Regions from separate parts of the Caballeronia sp. LZ024 genome, predicted to be linked through region 2. Evidence: predicted binding sites of a transcription regulator. Region 2 holds the regulator's gene; the other holds the start of a gene.
What was found. The regulator FliA, encoded in region 2, starts transcription of late flagellar genes. The targets are predictions, from matches to a motif close to CTAAAGTTTNNNNNNNNNNNGCCGNTA.
Positions count from the first base shown of each region.

Region 1 (9,177 bases), on a different contig from region 2:
CTTTCGCGCTGCCACCCGCAGATCGTGAAGGCAGGCTGCGCCGCGGCTCCGAGCCGCGCTGCGCGGCCGCGGTTTTCGCGCTGATCCGGCGCAGCTTTTCCGCAGTCGGGCGATGCCTCGTCCTGCGCGTTTCCACACGTTCCAACCCCGTGCGCGCGGCTTTTCCATTTACCGACGACTTTCATCGATGCAAGCAACACCACTCAACGGCGCCGTCCCCGCCGCTGGCCGCGCGCTCACGCGCGGCGACTATAAAACCCTGTCGCTCGCGGCGCTCGGCGGCGCGCTCGAGTTCTACGACTTCATCATTTTCGTGTTCTTCGCGCCGGTAATCGGCCAGTTGTTCTTCCCCGCGACGATCCCCGACTGGCTGCGCCAGTTGCAGACCTTCGGCATTTTCGCGGCCGGCTATCTCGCACGGCCGCTCGGCGGGATCATCATGGCGCACTTCGGCGACCTGCTCGGCCGCAAGCGCATGTTCACGCTTTCCGTGCTGCTGATGTCCGTGCCGACGCTCCTGATGGGCCTCTTGCCCACCTACGCGTCGATCGGCCTGATGGCGCCGGTGCTGCTGCTCCTGTTTCGCGTGATGCAGGGCGCGGCGGTCGGCGGCGAGGTGCCGGGCGCGTGGGTGTTCGTGTCCGAGCACGTGCCGTCGCGGCACATCGGCTACGCGTGCGGCACGCTGACCGCGGGTCTCACGGCCGGCATCCTGCTCGGCTCGCTGATCGCGGCGGCCGTCAACCGGAATTTCGCGCCCTCGGAAGTCGCGGATTTCGCCTGGCGCGTTCCGTTCCTGCTCGGCGGCGTCTTCGGATTGTTCTCGGTTTATCTGCGCCGCTGGCTGCATGAAACGCCGGTGTTCGCTGAATTGCAGAAGCGCAAGTCGCTTGCGGCCGAGATTCCGCTGAAGGCCGTCCTGCGCGACCACGGCCGCGCCGTGATCGTCTCGATGCTGCTCACGTGGATGCTGTCGGCGGCGATCGTCGTCGTGATCCTGATGACGCCGACGCTCCTGCAGAAACAGTTCCACATTCCCGCCGCGACGGCGCTGATCGCGAACTGCGTCGCGACCCTGTGCCTCACGATCGGCTGCGTGCTCGCAGGCGCGATCGCCGGGCGCGTCGGCGCGGGCAAGACGATCTTCGTCGGCGGCATCGCGCTCGCGATCTCGTACTACACGCTGTTCCAGCAACTGGCCGTCGATACGTCCGTGCTCGTGCCGTGGTACGCGTTCACGGGCTTCACGGTCGGCGTGATCGGCGCGATTCCGTTCGTGATGGTCAAGTCGTTCCCGGCGGTCGTGCGCTTTTCGGGCATTTCGTTCTCGTACAACGTCGCCTACGCGATTTTCGGCGGCCTCACGCCGATCGTCGTCTCGCTGATGATGAAATCCAATCCGATGGCGCCCGCGCTGTACGTGGCGGCGCTGTGCGTCGTCGGCGCGCTGACGACGCTTTTCATCCGGCACGCGCCGGAAAAGCACTGAAGACCGGGCATTGGCGGTTTGCGGCAAGGCGCGCCTGCGGGCGCGCTTTTTTTTCGCCGTCGCGGCCCGCAGCCACGTTTCACGTCACCCGGAAACATCGCGTGCGCGACGCGCCTACGATGTCCGCATGAACTCGAACCCCACTTCCCCTTCCTCCGGCCTCGACGCGCGGCACCTGCTGATCGTCGGTGCGACGAGCGTCGGCTTCGTCGTCTCGCAACTCGATGTGTCGATCGTCAATGTCGCGCTCGCGAGCATCGCCCACGACCTGAACGCGAGCCTCTCGAGCCTGCAATGGACCGTCGACGCTTACGCCCTCGCCTTCGCCGCGCTGATGCTCTCGGCGGGCGTGCTCGGCGACCGCTTCGGCGCGCGGCCATTGTTCGTCGCGGGGCTCGCGCTCTTCGCGCTGGCGTCGCTCGGCTGCGCGTTCGCGGCCGATGCGCCGCAACTCGTCGCCGCGCGCGCGTTGCAGGGCGTCGGCGCGGCGGCGATGCTGCCGAATTCCCTCGCGCTCCTGAACCGGTCGTGCGGCGACGACCGGCGCCTGCGCGCGCACGCGGTCGGACTATGGACGGCGGCGGGCGCGGTGTCGATCGCAGCGGGTCCGATCGTCGGCGGCATCCTGATCGCGGCCTTCGGCTGGCGCGGGATTTTCTGGGTCAACCTGCCGCTCTGCGCGGCCGGCATCGTCGCGACCTTCGTCTGGGTCGACGACACGCCGCGCGCGGCGCGCGCAAGCGGCGTCGATCTGCCCGGCCAGGCGCTCGCGATCGTCGCGCTGACGGCGTTTGTCGGCGCCATGATTGAACTGAGGCCGCGCGGGATCGCGCATCCGCTTGTGCTCGGCGGGATCGCGCTCGCGATCGCGGCGGGGACCGCGTTCGTCGCCGTCGAAAGGCGGAGCACCGCGCCGATGCTGCCGCTCCCGCTCTTCGCGGACCGCACGTTCAGCGCGGCGGTCGTATTCGGCGGGGTAGCGAACCTGACCTATTACGGGATGGTGTTCGTGCTGAGCCTGTATTTGCAGCGCGTGCTCGGCCATACGCCGTTGCAGACGGGCCTCGCGTTCCTTCCGCTGACGGGCGGCTTCTTGGTGTCGAATCTGGCGAGCGGCCCGGTGGTCGCGCGGTTCGGCTCGCGCGGGCCGATGATCGCCGGCGCGCTCATCGACGCAGCCGGTTTCGCGGCGCTCATGTTCGTCGGCGCATCGACGTCGACGGTCGCGCTGCTGCTGCCGTTCCTGCTGATCCCGACCGGCATGGGTCTCGCCGTGCCCGCGATGACGACGGCCATCCTCGGTACGGTCCGGCAGGAGCGCGCGGGGACGGCGTCGGCGGTGCTCAACACGGCGCGGCAGTCGGCCGGCGCGATCGGCGTCGCAGCGTTCGGCGCGCTCGCGGGTCACGCCACGGACGCGAGTCAGGTGGCGAGCATCATCGCGGGCGTGAAGTGGTCGGCGGGGATTTCGGTGGCGCTCCTGATCTGCGGCGCGCTGACGGCGCGTCGGGTGCGCAACGCCGGGCAGCCGGCGGCGAAAGGCGTGGCGGGCCGGGCGCCACGGCCGTGATGACACAGCGGGAATGGGCATGCCGCGCCGAGCACGAAGCCGCCGGCGTCATCCTTGCGGGAACGCCCCTTGCACGGTCAATCAAGCGCCCATCGTGCAAACGCGCGGCCCGCAGGCCGCTTGAGGAAAGCCGACATGTCCACGCCGCCTGATTCGCCGCCGCTCGATCCCGATCCGGACGAGTTGCTCGACCCCGATGCATCGCCGAACCCCGACGATCCCGATCTGCCCGACGGTCCCGATTCCGTCACGCCGTTCGCGCTCGGCGATTCGCCCCGCGCCTAGGCGCGCCGTGCGCCGATGCGAAAGCGCCCGCATCGCGAAACCGCGAGCGGGCGCCGACATGACAGCAACAAGCCCTACAGGCTCGTGGTCTGCACTTCGCCGGTTTCGAGCGCGCGCTCGATCAGCGCTTCCTGCTGCGCCTTGCGCACCGCATCGGCGACGAAGCTCTCCGGTGCTTCCACTTCCGCCTTGATCGCGCCGATGATGCCGCTCGCGTCGACGATCACGAGCGACTCCGCCGAATCCGCGCGGCTGATGATCACGCGCTGCGGCCCGCCGCCCTCCGCGATGCTGGCGCAGAACGCCATCCGCTGTCCGCCGATGGTTTGCTCGAAGGTATGGATCATCGCTTTCTCGCCCTTGTCTGATGCTTCGTTGGTTGGTTCGCCGGGCCGTGCTTCCGGCGCGCTCTTGCACGATCGCGAACGACGCGCGGCCCTGTTTCATTGATCGGCGGCCCGGCCGGAGGTTCCATTTCGCCTGCGCCGCCCGTCACGCGGACGCCGTCGCGCGCAAGGCGGCGGCGGTCTCGGCGTCGGCGGGAAAGAACGCTTCGATCGCCAGTTCGGACAATGTGATGTCGACCGGCGTGCCGAAGACCGTCGTCGTGCTGAAGAACGACAGCACGCCCGCCGCCGTGCGCAGCCTGAACGGCACGACGACCGCGTCGATCTCGCCGTGCATAGCCTGAGCAAGCCCCGCGCCCGCATGCGGCGGCGCCGGATACGACTCCAGTTCGCGCAGCAAATCGGCCAGCACCGGATCGCCGGAGACTTCGATTTGGCGCCGCACGCGCGCGAGCAGATGCGCACGCCACTCGTGCCAGTTGACGATCGCGTCGGCGAGCCCCTTCGGATGCAGCGACAGCCGCAGCACGTTCACGGGCCCTTCCAGCAGCGCCGGATCGGCGAGCGCGACGAGCGGCGCCACCGCCGCGTTGGCGGCCATCATCGTCCAGTGGCGGTCGACCGCCAGCGCCGGATACGGCTCGTGGCCCTTCAGCACGAGATCCACCGCCCGCCGCGCCGCGGACAGTTGCGGATCGGCGAGCGTGCGTTCGCGATACAGCGGCGCGTAGCCGGCCGCGATGAAGAGCGTATTGCGCTCGCGCAGCGGCACGTCGAGCTGTTCGGCGAGCCGGATCAGCATCTCGCGGCTCGGCACGGACCGGCCCGATTCGACGAAGCTCAGATGGCGCGTGGAAACCTGTGCGTCGCCCGCGAGGTCGAGCTGGCTCAGTCTTCTGCGCTGCCGCCATTCGCGCAGCAAGGCGCCGACGGGCTTGCGCGGCGCGGCGTGGGCAAGGGTCGAGTTCATGACGGCGATCATAGTCGAAGGGTGTGCGGGCGTTCCATTACCTACGGCGTAATCGACAGGCGTTTGCGCGTCTTCGATAGTTCGGTCACGGCGACAGGACACGCGTGCCGCTGCGCCGAACTCACTTAAAAGGAGCCACCATGAACGCCCAGTCCCCTTCCCGCGATGTCCTGATCGACCGCTACTTCGACGCATGGAACGAAACCGACGCCGAACGCCGCGCCACGCTGATTCGAGCGAGCTATGCGGAACACGCGAGCTATCGCGATCCGCTCCTGCACGGCGACGGCCACGCCGGCATCGACGCGATGATCCGCGCCGTGCACGAGCGCTTTCCCGCGCACACGTTCCGGCGCACGACCGATGTCGACGGTTTCGCCAACCATCTGCGTTTCAGTTGGGAATTGCGCACGCCGCAAGGCCAGACCATCGTGAAAGGCACTGATTTCGGCACGCTCGACGACAATGAACGCATCGTCTCGATCACCGGTTTCCTCGATCAGACGCCCGGCGCGGCCTTGTAAAACTTACCTACAAACGTTTGCTGACAAACTTTCTTTCCTCCCGCCCTAAATCTCCGCCCAGCCACGCCGTTAAGACCAAAGACGACTTTGCGCAAGCTACGGCCCAGTATTTCCTGACCTTGCGCAAAGCCCACGACTCTCGCGGAGAAAGAAATGTTTGTCGTAATCGGATGGGTGTTGGTCATCGGCTCGGTGATCGGAAGTTTTGTCGGCGTCGGCGGGCATCTGGCCGCGCTCGTGCAGCCGTTCGAGTTGCTGTGTATTTTCGGCGCGGCGATCGGCGCGTTCGTCGTGTCGAATCCGACCGCCACGCTGAAGAAAACGCTCAAGGCGCTGCCGAGCATCTTTAAGAGCGGCGCGTACACAAAGGAGAAATATCTCGCGCTGATCGCGCTGCTCTACGAACTGCTTCAGAAGGCGCGCAAGGAAGGCATGATGGCGCTCGAAGCCGATGTCGACGCGCCCGAAGCCAGCCCGCTCTTTCAGAAATACGAAGACGTGATGAAGGATCATCACCTGCTCGATTTCATCGTCGACTATCTGCGCATGATGTCGAGCGGCAACGTGAACGCGCTCGAAATGCAAGACCTGATGGACGAGGAACTCGACACGCACCACACCGAGGCATCGGTTGCCGCCAACGCGATCCAGAAGATGGCCGACGGCCTGCCCGCGTTCGGCATCGTCGCGGCGGTGATGGGCGTCGTGCACACGATGGGCTCCGTCGGCGCCGCGCCCGCCGTGCTCGGCGAGATGATCGCCGGCGCGCTCGTCGGCACGTTCCTCGGCATTTTGCTCGCGTATGGCTTCATCGGGCCGCTCGCGGACCTGCTCAACGCGAAGGGCCAGGCCGAAGCCAAGCCGTATCAATGCGTGAAGTCGGTGCTGCTCGCCTCGATGAACGGCTACGCGCCGACGCTCGCCGTCGAGTTCGGCCGCAAGGTGCTCTTCACCGCAGACCGCCCGAGTTTCAAGGAACTCGACGACGCCGTGCGCGCCACCAAGATGCCGAAATCGGCCTAATTAGCGCATCGAACGGACGAGATCATGGCTGAAAAACCTTCACGCGACCCGCTGCAATCCGTGCTCGCGCCGACCGTCGTCGTGCGCCGCAAGAAAAAGGGCGGCCACGGCGGCCATCATGGCGGCGCATGGAAGATCGCCTACGCCGACTTCGTCACGGCGATGATGGCGTTCTTCCTGTTGATGTGGCTGCTCGGCTCGACATCGAAATACGACAAGCAGGGCATCGAGGACTACTTCAACACGCCGCTTGCCGCCGTGTTCGGCGGCAAGGACGGCAGCGGCGCGGCGCATACGAGCGTGATCGAGGGCGGCGGGCGCGACCTTTCCAGCTCGCGTCCGGGCGAAGCCACCAAGAGCCAGACGCAGCCGGTGCCGCCGTCGATCGCGCGCGCCGCCGTCGCCGCCGACGACGCGCAGCGCCTCCAGCAACTGAAGCAGAAGCTCACCGCGCTCATCGAGAACACGCCAGCGCTGCGCGCGTTCAAGGACCAGATTCGCATCGCGATCACGAGCGAGGGGCTGCGCATCGAGATCGTCGATTCGCTCAAGCGGCCGATGTTCGCCTCCGGCAGCTCGCGCCTCGAAGGCTACGTGACGACGATTCTTTCGCAGATCGGCGCATCGCTGAACGACGTCGACAACCGCGTGTCGATCGCCGGCCACACCGATGCCGTGCCCTACTCCGGCGGCCAGGCAGGCTATTCGAACTGGGAACTGTCGGGCGAGCGCGCGAACGCCGCGCGGCGCGCGCTGGTCGCGGGCGGCATGAGCGAACGCAAGGTGCTGCAGGTGCGCGGTCTTGCCGATGTGCTGCCGCTCAACAAGGACGTCGCCGACGAGCCGACCAACCGGCGCATCAGCATCCTCGTGCTGAACAAGGCGGCCGAACAGGCATTCTTCAGGGATGGCGGCCGCACGACCGTCGATGAAACGAAGGCCGTGACCGGCGGCGTGATGCCGGTGGCGGCGACAGGCAAGTCGTCTTAGACCGCAAGCTGCACATCACAGGCGCCGCGACCGTCGAACGTTTGACGAGTCGCGCGCGGCGCGTGTCTGCCACGCGATTCGCCGGACGCTCCGGCGATCGCCTCCTCCTGCCACGCGCCTTTGTCGCCGTTCGAACTTGCGCAACGCGAGAGTCGCGTTGCAGCGTCATGCTTCGTGGGTTCTCGGCGCTGATCTTCGGCGGCTTCTGCCCGGATGTCACCTACGGCCTGCGAACTTTCTTTACTCAGAATCGCCGTGCACGCTTCCTGGCGCGTCGGAAACGGACCGATGACGGGCGCGAACGGGAACAGCAGCCGGCCGTCGGTGTTTCTGTCTCCCGCGCTTTCACGCAGCGTTTTCTACTTGAACACAACCACGGCGTAGCCCGTTGGCGCCAACGGGTTACGCGCGCCCTCAACGGATCCCGTGCAAGTCATCCGGTCCGATGGACCAGTACGCACACACTCGCAGTCCGGGCAGAGGCGTCTTCCGACTGCGCCTCTGTGTTGCTTCCGGTCCGGCGAGCGAGCTACGTGCCTGCCTCGTAACATCGGTCACCCAAAAGCTTTTTGCCACCACGATATCGCCACTCCGGCAGCGAGTATCAAGAGCGCGACTATATCCACGCTTACGACTCGCGCGATCTGCGCGTTGTTTTGCCCGATGGACCACGAGAGCCAGAGAAAGGAACTCACGCTGATGAAAGCCGCAAGGAACGCCAGTGTATGAAGCGCAGGAACGAACGCCGAATACACGAGAAACGCGCCTAGCATGGCGAACAACACCGCACGATGGCGCATTAGAATCAGCAGGTTGGGCTCCTCCACCGCGATGCCGTAGAGTCGTGCCAGTTGCGCGGAGCCGAGCACGCCCGTAAGCGGCAAAAGATGAATCGCGCCGACAATGACGAGCGACGCTGCGATCAGGCTTTTCATGTTCCCTCTGTCGATATGCACGGCTGCACCGCCGCCATTCTCCGCGACGGGCATCTCTGTTTGAAACGGAATGGCGGCCTGTGGGACGCAGCCCGGCTTCGGGCTGCAATCTTCAGCCTTTCAGCCAGTCTGCGAGCATCGGCTCGGCGGCCTTGCGGCTCATCGGGTGGAACGCAAGGCAACGGCTTCCGGCAAGTAACGTCATCATCTCGGCGTTCTCGATGAACGCAAGGCCGCCAGCGAGTTCGGCGGCCTGCATCGCGCATCGCGCGATGATGCGTTGGACCGCGAACCGCACCATGAGCACGCGCGCGAGAAGCCCCTGATCGGTGGGCGACGTCTCCATCATGTGAACGGCGCCGTCGAGCGCCGCCTGCGCGCACTCGATCTCGCCGCCGAGCGCGGCCCGCTCACCGGGATCGACGCGCTCGTCACGCAACACGCGCTCCGCCATGGCGCTGACCACACCGAGGTAGCTCGCAGTGGCGACGATCTCGAACCAGCCCATGCCCTCGACCTCCGCGCTCGCGACAAGCTCGGCCGTTTCACGGTCGTCCTCGGCCGCCAGCAGCAACTGGTCGGAGGTGACGTGCACGTTCTCAAAGCACAATTCGTGGTTGTCCGCTGCGGCGAGGAGCGGGATGCGCCAGAACTCCCGGCGCGAGACCCCTTGCTGCCTGGCGGGCAGTATCGCCATGCCGGTGTGTTTCACCGAATCGGCGCCTTGCAGCGCGACGCCGACCGTAATGATGTCCATGCTGTTCGCCATCGTGCACGGCTTTTTCCGGCCGTTGAGCCGGAAACCCTCTCCGTCGGGCGTGAGATACACGGTGGAGTCGAGGATGCCTGCGCCTCGGCGCCCCTCGGCGAACGCCGACGCGACGAGCAGTCCGTCCATCGCGACGTCACGCAGCATCTGAGCGCACGACGGCACGAACTGGGAAAGCGGACTGCAAAAGCTGACCGTAAAGTTGTGCATCGTCAGCATCAGAGCCATCGACGGCGCACGCGCGCCGAGCGCGCGTTGAATGCGTATCCCCTCGT
Region 1 covers NZ_JARUXL010000004.1:541,907-551,083, forward strand. Annotated here, with positions in the region: gene QCE48_RS24655 (MFS transporter) at 188-1,489, shown strand; gene QCE48_RS24660 (MFS transporter) at 1,617-3,059, shown strand; gene QCE48_RS24665 (hypothetical protein) at 3,195-3,344, shown strand; gene QCE48_RS24670 (hypothetical protein) at 3,419-3,691, opposite strand; gene QCE48_RS24675 (helix-turn-helix transcriptional regulator) at 3,837-4,661, opposite strand; gene QCE48_RS24680 (nuclear transport factor 2 family protein) at 4,802-5,185, shown strand; gene motA (flagellar motor stator protein MotA) at 5,339-6,208, shown strand; gene motB (flagellar motor protein MotB) at 6,233-7,198, shown strand; gene QCE48_RS24695 (phosphopantetheine adenylyltransferase) at 7,753-8,133, opposite strand; gene QCE48_RS24700 (hypothetical protein) at 8,246-9,031, opposite strand.
Region 1: motA (flagellar motor stator protein MotA) is a predicted target of FliA. The motif match lies at 5,231-5,257, and genes of this name have one in related genera.

Region 2 (9,177 bases):
TGAGCGGGCAGATTCTGCGGGTGGACGGCGGCATCGTCTGAACAGGAAATCACATGAACCACTATTCCGAAATCGAAAACATGGCGCGCACGATGCGCCGCAAGATGCTCGACATCAGTCACCAATGCAATCTCAGTACGCATCTGGGCGGCGGCCTGTCGATGGTCGAGATCATGGCGACGCTCTATGCGCGCGTGCTGCGTTACGACACGAGCGATCCGCGCTCGCCCGAACGCGACCGTTTCATTCTCAGCAAGGGACATGGCGTGCTTGGCTACTTCCCGGCGTTGCTCGCCGCAGGTCTGATCGACGAGGCCACGTTCGCGACGTTCCAGACCAACGGCAGCGACCTCATTGCTCACCCGGTGATGAACCTCGATCTCGGGATCGAATCGTCGAACGGCAGCCTCGGGCAGGGCTTGTCGATGGCGGTCGGCATCGCGCTCGCCGCGAAGAAGCGCCATAAGTCGTTCGGGACGTTCGTGCTGCTCGGCGATGGCGAATGCAACGAGGGCTCGGTGTGGGAAGCGTCGATGTCGGCGGCGCAGCTCGGCCTCGACAACCTCACTGCGGTGGTCGACTACAACCGCCTGCAGAGCGACGGCGACGCGCGCCAGATCATCGATTTCGGCGATCTCGCCGCACGCTGGCGCTGCTTCGGCTGGGACGTCGCCGAAGTCGACGGTCACGACATCGCGCAGCTCGTCGCCGCGTTCGAGGCGCCGCGCCTCGCGGGCAAGCCGCGCGTGCTGGTCGCCAATACCGTGAAGGGCAAGGGCATCTCGTTCATGGAGCACAACAACGAGTGGCATCACAATCGCCTCACGCGAGCAAGCTATGAGCTGGCGCTCGCCGAGCTCGAAGCGCGGGAAGCACAGCAATCGCAAACGACGTGCACGCCTGACGTCGGCGTGACAGCGTAAGGGAGCAGCATCATGCTGGAAATCAATGCAAGTAACGCGCGGCAGTGGTCGCGCCTCGGGTCGCGCGGGACGTTCGGTCAAGCCGTTCTCGCACTCGGCGAACGTTATCCGGATCTGATGGTGATGTCGGCGGATCTCGGCACGTCTTCCGGGCTCGATCGCTTCAAGAAGGCCTTTCCGGACCGCTTTCTGAATGTCGGCATTGCGGAGCAGAATCTGGTCGGCATGGCCGCCGGCCTTGCCAAGGAAGGCTACAACGTCTTCGCGACCTCCTTCGCACCGTTTATCTCGATGCGCGCCGCCGAACAGATCCGCATGAATCTCGGCTACATGGAGATGAACGTGAAGGCGGTGGCGATCGGCAGCGGTGTGTCGATGGGCTTTCTGGGCAATTCGCACTACGGCATCGAAGACGCGGCCGTGATGCGCGCGATTCCCAACATGACGGTCGTGTGTCCCGCCGATTGCGCGGAGATCGTCAAGACGGTGGAAGCCGCCGCGCAATTCAAAGGGCCGATGTACATCCGCCTGACGGGCGCGGTGAACAATCCGCCCGTCTACACGGAAGACTACGCGTTTCAGATCGGCCGGGCCATCACCCTGCGTGAAGGCGCGGACGTGACGATCATCGCGAACGGGTCGATGGTGCACGAGTCGCTCGGGGCGGCGAAACTGCTCGAAGAACAGGGCATCGCGGCGGGCGTGGTCAACATGCATACGATCAAGCCGCTCGATACGGCCGCCGTGGACGCGGCCTGCGCGCGGTCCGGGCTGATCGTGACCGTCGAAGAGCATTCCATCGTCGGGGGTCTGGGTAGCGCGGTTGCCGAATACAAGACGGCGTTGCGCCGCGCGCCGCCGCAACTCATCATCGGTCTGCCCGACCGCTTCGACAAGGCAGGCGACTATCGCTATCTGCTCGAAAAGCACGGGCTCGTTGCGCAGCAGATCGCGCAACGGATCCGCACGTTCATGGACGGCGCCGACGACTGAGCAGGCTGTCGCTGTCGCGCTGTCCGGTGAACGGAGGCGCGGCAGCTTGCGCAGACGCAGACTCGCGCGAAAGCGCAAAAAAACGCGGACCGCTCGGAGTGGTCCGCGTTTGCGTTTAAGGCAAGGTTGCTGGGGTAGGCCTGCGTATTCGAGGCCGCGTGGCGCTTACCCCGCGTTCGCCTCGATGATCGAGACAATGCGTGCCTGCTGTTCCTCGGTGAGCGTCGGGAAGATCGGCAGGCACATCACCTTGCTGGCGGCATCGGCCGCGACGGGCAAGTTCGCGCGCGGCGCCGATGGCAGACCGCGGTACATCGGGAAATCGGAGATCAGCGGGAAGAAATAGCGGCGCACCATGATGTCCTGCGCGCGGAACGCCTCGAACAGTTCGTCGCGCGAAAGCGGATAGTCGTCCTCGACGAGGATCGGAAAATACGAGTTGTTCGATTCCTGATCGACACAAACGGGCAGCAGACGGATGCCGCGCACGCGCTCGAGTCGAGCGGCGTAGCGCTGCGCGACAGCGCGCCGCCGCGCGAGCGCATCGTCGATATGCTGGAGTTGCAGCATGCCGAACGCCGAATTGATCTCGCTCATCTTGCCGTTGATGCCGGGCGCCACGACCGTGGTTTCATCGACGAAGCCGAAGTTCTTCAGCCGGTCGATGCGCAGCTTGGTCTTCGCATCCGGGCTGATGATCGCGCCGCCTTCGAACGTGTTGAAGACCTTCGTCGCATGAAAGCTCAGCACGGAGAGGTCGCCCGCACGCAGAATGCTGCCTGCTTCGGTGCGTACACCGAACGCGTGCGCGGCGTCGTAGATGACCTTCAGGTTGTACATGTCGGCGATGCGCTGGATCGCGTCGACATCGCACGGGTGCCCATAGCAGTGCACGGGCAGGATCGCCGTCGTGTCCTTCGTGATAGCCGCTTCGATTTTCGCGGGATCGAGATTCAGCGTGACGGGATCGACATCCACGAAAACAGGCTTGATGCCGTTCCACATCAGCGAGTGGGCGGTCGCGACGAACGAATAGGGCGTCGTGATCACTTCGCCGGTGATGCGCAGCGCCTGCAGCGCCGTGACGAGCGCGAGCGTGCCGTTGCTGAAGAGCGACAGGTGCGGCACATCGAGGTACTCGCAGAGCGCATGTTCAAGCCGTTGATGGAACGGGCCGCCGTTCGTCAGCACCTTGCTTTCCCAGACCTGCTCCAGATAGGGCAGAAACTCCTCCAGCGGCGGCAGATGCGGCTGAGTCACGAAGATGCGCTCATGCTGCTGCAGGGCAAGGACGGCTTCGTGGGGCAGGCTGGCATTCATGATGGCGCTCGTCAATTCGTTGTCTCGTGGTCTTGCGTCAGTTGCGCGCTGGCGTCCATGCTGGCCGGCGCCTCGAATGCCGACACGGTCAGACGAGTTGGCAAATTATGCGGCGGGAGACAGGTCGTTAAAGCATCGAAGTGATGCCCAAACATCCACCTGTTTGCGCGAATGGACCGGCATGTTTCAAAGGAAACTTCATGCTCGGGCACGCCGGGTCGATACAGGTCGGCCAGAGCGCCATCAAGCCGCCGACTCGGGCGAGTGTCAGCACAAAGAACGCAGGGTTCCGCCACATGAACATCGCCAGCATTCCCCCTTCGCGCAAGGGTCATCCGTACTACATCATGGCCCCGGACTATCGGGAAACGTCGGCGGGTATCGTCGTCATGCACACGCTTTGCGATGTGCTCAATCGCGACGGCTATGAGGCGTACATTGCCGGCACGACCGTGGTGAACCCGCAGTTCGACACCCCGCTGCTCACGCTCGAAGTGCAGACGTTGCACCGTGCGCAGGGGCGCACGCCGATTGCGGTCTATCCGGAAGTCGTGTCCGGCAACCCGCTGAATGCCGAAGTGTGCGTGCGCTACATTCTCAACCGCATCGGGTACATCAGCGGAAAGCCGCTCAACGAGGGCAAGGACGACCTGTTCTTCTATTACTCGGAGAACTTTCTCGGCGACGCGAAGAAGAGCGACGTCGATTTTCTCTTTCTCCCGGTGCTCGATACGGAACTGTTCAAACCCGACCCGGCGCGCACAAAGGACAAGACCTACGTCTTCCAGTACCGCTATCCGCTGGACAAGATCGACTTCTCGCTTTTTCCGGCCGGGACCGAGTTGCTGTCGATGGCGAATCCGGTGTCGCTGCCCGAACTGGCAAAAAAACTTCAACGGGGACGCGTGCTGTACTCGTATGAGCTGTCGTCCGTCTGTCCTGAAGCGATGATGTGCGGCTGCCCGGTCATTTTCCTGCCCGATGGCGGTCTGACGGAGGTGCCCGACCAGTTCGCATTCGGCGCCAACGGCTCGGCGATGTCCACCGAGAAGAACGGCTTCGCACGGGCACTCGCCACCGTGGACACGGTTTATCCGACCGTGCTCGCCATGAGCAAGGTGTTCCGGGCGCAGCTTCCCGTGTTCCTGGAGAAGACGCAGCACGCGGCGCGCAAAACGAGCCTGCACCGCGGTTCGTCCGACACGGCATCGTCGCAGGCAGAGGTGGCGCAGCCGCCCAAGCCGATCATCGCCGTACTGACGACGGAGCCCGTCACGCACCGTGCGGTCAGCGCGCGCCTCGCGCGGCCGTTCGAGCTGCTCGCGGATCACTGGCAACTGAGCTGGCCGGTGCAGGACAACGCAGGCACCCTCGGCCCCTTCAACATGCTTCTGATGCAGCGCCGTTTCCCGATGGTGGTTCCGCCGCAACAGCTGGAGCAGTTGTTCTCGACGGGCAAGCCGGTCGTCTACGAGACGGACGAGCCTATGCACGATCTTCCCGCCGACCACCCGTTGCACTTCATGAGCCGGCAGACCGCGCCGAAGACCGAGTACGTCATGCGCCGCGCGCATGCGCTCGTGGTGTCGACGCCCGCACTCGCGGATGCGCTGCGGCCTTACAACGCCAACGTCCATGTGCTGCCGACGAGCGTCGACTTCGAGCGCTTCTACAGTCCGGTGCGCATGCATGGCGGCAAGGTGCGCATCGGCTTGATGGGCTCGGCGATGAAACCGTGCAACTTTGCGTTGATCGAACCGGCGCTGAACGCGATTCGCGCGCGCTTCGCAGGCGACGTGCAGTTCGTGTTCGTCGGCGCGCTGCCGCCCGATGCGTGGATGGGCCACGAAGACGTCACCATGACGGGCACGTCCGGATCCTATGCCGCGCATGCCGCCGCGTTGCGGCAGCTCGAACTCGACCTCGCGCTCATGCCGCTCGCGGCATCGGCATCGGTGGATGGCGGGCTGCGCACGGAGTGGCTGGAATACTCGGCAGCGGGCGTAGCGACGGTCGGCAGCGATCATCCGGCCTACAACGAACTGGTGACGAACGGCTGCTCGGGCTTGCGTGTGCCGTCGGAATCGACCGATGACTGGATCGACGCGGTCGCGCGCCTCATCGACAATCCCGCACAGCGACGCGGCCTCGCCCGCACCGCACAGGCCATCGTGTACAAGAGCGGATCGACGCAGTCGCAACTGTCGCGCTATCACGAGGTCTATCTGCGCTGCCTGGGGCTAAATCCCGGCAAGGGGTCCGTCCCCGCCCCGGAACGGATTCCGGCCGTGCTGATCCTCGATCCGCAGGGTGACGCGCAGAAGGTTCAGCACAGCCTGAGGCTGCACGCGGATGGCCCGCACAAGGACCATATGACCGTCGTGCTGACCACACAGCAAGGCGCTCTGCCCGAATGGGGCGACGATCTCCGCTATCTGCAGGCGACGGCGAATGAGTTCCCCGGGGCGATGGAGAAGATCTGCGGGCACGACGAATTCGACTGGCAGGTGGTGACCGAAGCAGGCGTCGCGCTGCTTTGATTGCCCCGGACGGGACCGCAGCGCGATCGCACGTTCCCGTTTTGTCTTGTTGCGAACTCAGGTGGCGGCGATCCAGATCGTCCCTCACCCGAACCCCATCTGCGCCAACCCTCTGCGATACGTCACCGACATCCGGTGGCGCTCCTGATGCAACCCCGCATCGAGCGCGAGCGTCAGCGCTCTCGGCCGTGGCGACGCCACGTAGCCCGCCCATTCGACCCGGCGCCATCTTCCTGCGCTTCGCCGCCAGCGGCCGCTTCACGCGATAACCGTCATCCCTCATCGCGCCGCCCTGCCCTCGATCTCGCTCATCGCGCTGAAGCATCCGCAAAAAGCGCCGTTAATCACCTGTCCGAGATGCATTCCCGCACGATCCACAGCAACATGCAAAAAGTTGCAAAATATCGGTCGTCGAAGACGATCATCGCGACGGGGCCGCAAAACGACAATAGCACCACAGGTAAAGACGCGCGCAAAAGACCATCGCAGGAAGCAATCACCACCAGGGGTTCAGTATGGAGCAGGCGCATCAACCGGCACGCCGGGCCTATGCCTTCGCATGGTCCGGCAACCGGAATCCCGAACGCGAGCAGGCCATGCTGCGTATCGGGATGGGAGCGGCAGTTCTGCTGGCTTATGCGGTCTATGCATGGCAGCACCCTTCGGCAAACGCATCGCTGATCACGCGGATGATCGCGCTCTACGTCTCTTACGGCGCCATCACGCTGTGGCTCGTCATCCGGATGATGTCGCTGTCCAACGTCCGGCTCGTCATCACCACCATCCTCGATCAGGCGCTGCTCGGCGCCATGCTCTTTCTCTGCGGCACGCTCGCTCTGCCGCTGCTGTGGGTCGTCTTCTGGTTTCTGATCGGCTCGGGATGCCGCTATGGCAAACGCACGCTCGCCATCTCATGCGCGACGGCGCTCATCGCGATCATCGCGCTGGCGTTGTGGCAGCCGTGGTGGGTGGCGAACCGCGCCGCCGCGCTCGGGCTCGCCTTGAGCGTGCTGGGCGTGTCGGTGTATCTGAGCGTGCTGGTCGACAGGCTCGGCAGCGCGAATCGCGTGCTGGCGCGGCAGGCATCGACGGATCCGCTCACGGGTCTGTTCAACCGTTACGCGCTGGAACAAGCCGTGAATCGCGCGATGTCCGCGCCCGAAGCCGTCGACGCTCATACCAGCGCGTTGCTGTTGATCGATCTCGACGGCTTCAAGGAAGTGAACGATACCTACGGCCACGCGGTCGGCGATGTGCTGTTGCAGTCGTTCGCGCAATTGCTCGCGCGGCGTATGCGCAAGACCGACACCATCGCGCGGCTGGGCGGCGACGAGTTCGTCGTGCTCGCGCGCGACATGCGCGATCGCAGCGCGGTGCTCGCGCTGACCGATGGCATTCATTCGGCGCTTGCCGATCTGACTTTAGTGCAGGAACGGCCGGTGAGCGTATCGGCGAGTATCGGTGCCTGTTTGCTTTCCGGCGCCGCGCAAGCCCATGAGGCCGGTATCACCGCGGTGCTCAGGGCCGCGGATCGCGCGATGTATCGCGCAAAGAGTCTCGGCGAAGGCAAGACGGTGTTTGCCGAAGCGCATGACTTCGAGATGCATTGAATGTTTGCGAGCGCGCTGGCAAATCGAAGCGCGCGCGGCCTGACGCCGCGCTTGTTCGCTCAACTTTCCGGCATCGGCGCGCTTTGAAGCGGGCCGCCGCACGTCATTCACTCAGGCGCGCGGCCCCGATTCGGAACGCCGCGCGCCTTTACAACGTCGACGCTCAGGCTTCCACGCTCGACCACGCCAGTTCGCGCAGCTTCGCGCGCAGGCGGGCGACAGCCTGGCTGTGCAACTGGCACACCCGCGACTCGCTCACTTCCATCACCGCGCCGATTTCGCGCAGATTCAGGCCTTTTTCGTAGTAGAGGCTCATCAGGAGCTTCTCGCGTTCGGGCAGCTTGTCGATCGCATCGACCAGCGCCGAGCGCAGACTGCCGTCGAGCAGCGCGGACAGCGGGTCCGATCGGTCGACGCAATAGCGGTCGAGGAACGGCTCGTCGTCGGCGGAGCGGTCGAAGTCTTCGTAATAGATGAGCTGGCTGCCATGCAGGTCCTGCAGCATCGACTGATATTCGTCGAGCGGCATCTTCAGATGCTCGGCGATTTCGGTCTCGCTCGCGGAGCGGCCAAGCGACTGCTCGACCTTGTGCACCGCCGATTCCACCTCGCGCGAGGTCTTGCGCATGCTGCGCGGCAGCCAGTCGTTGGCACGCAGCTCGTCGAGCATCGCGCCGCGAATGCGCTGGCTCGCGTAGGTCTCGAACTGCGCGCCCTGATCTTCCTTGTAGCGATTCGCGGCGTCCATCAGGCCGATCATGCCGGCCTGGATCAGGTCGTCGAGATCGACGCTCGCCGGCATCTTCGCGACGAGCTGGAGTCCCAGCCTGCGCACGAGCGGCGCGTAGCGCGTCAGCACTTCGGATTGCGAGAGCTTTCCCTGGGCGTTGTACATCTTGATCCCCTCTTTCCCTATGTCACATCGACGCCGTGCTGCTCAACTCGTGAGCGGCCGGGGTCCCGGCGCGGTATCCGGACTGTTCGTCCACCGCGCCCGTCATTGCTGTCATGCCTCTTTCGATGTCGTCCCGCCGGAATGGCGCGGGCCGCATCGGCCAGTGCAAAAGTTCTGCGGCAATCTGCCGGTAGTCGCGCGCAGCCGGTGTCGCCGGAAAGGCTTCGACGGCACAGCGCGCGAGTTCCCGCGCCCGCGATACGCGCGCATCTTCCGCGACGTATCCCGCCTGTGCGAGCGACACGGCGAGATACCGGCTCGCGACACCCGACAGGTTTTCAAACGCGGTGGCCGCGTCGGTTGCGTTCTGCACGTGATTCACGAGCACGCGAAACTGCCCGATAGCGTGCGCGTAGTGCAGGCGCTTCATGCATGCGTAAGCTTCGGTGATCGCTGCCGCTGCGACGCGGGTCACGATCAGGAAGTCGTGCGCCTGCGCCGCGAGCGACGACAGCGCACCATTGCGATCGAGTTGCGTGTCGATCAGCACGATGTCGGCGGGGCCGTCGAGCAGTGCCCGGCACTGGCCCGCGTCGTGGCTGATGCGTTCGTCGCGCGGCGCCGCCAGGAGCGAAAAGCCGAACGGCGTGCGCGTCACCGCGTCCTGCAGGAAGCGCCGGCCCGACATCACCGAGGCGAGCGCGCCCGTATCGTTCAGACCGAGCATCTTGCTGAGCGAGCCGGCGTTCTGGCGCTCGTCGATCACGAGGACGTCGCGGCCGTGGATCGCGAGGGCCGCGGCGAGATTCGCCACCGTCGACGTGCAGCCGATGCCGGCCGGCCCGCCGGCCACCGCGACGACGCGCGATCCCGCGTTCGTCAGAAGCCGTCTCAGA
Region 2 covers NZ_JARUXL010000001.1:3,317,401-3,326,577, reverse strand. Annotated here, with positions in the region: gene QCE48_RS15055 (glucose 1-dehydrogenase) at 1-41, shown strand, start outside; gene QCE48_RS15050 (transketolase) at 54-923, shown strand; gene QCE48_RS15045 (transketolase C-terminal domain-containing protein) at 936-1,916, shown strand; gene QCE48_RS15040 (DegT/DnrJ/EryC1/StrS family aminotransferase) at 2,082-3,236, opposite strand; gene QCE48_RS15035 (glycosyltransferase family 4 protein) at 3,437-5,776, shown strand; gene QCE48_RS15030 (GGDEF domain-containing protein) at 6,373-7,386, shown strand; gene QCE48_RS15025 (RNA polymerase sigma factor FliA) at 7,550-8,281, opposite strand; gene QCE48_RS15020 (MinD/ParA family protein) at 8,304-9,177, opposite strand, start outside.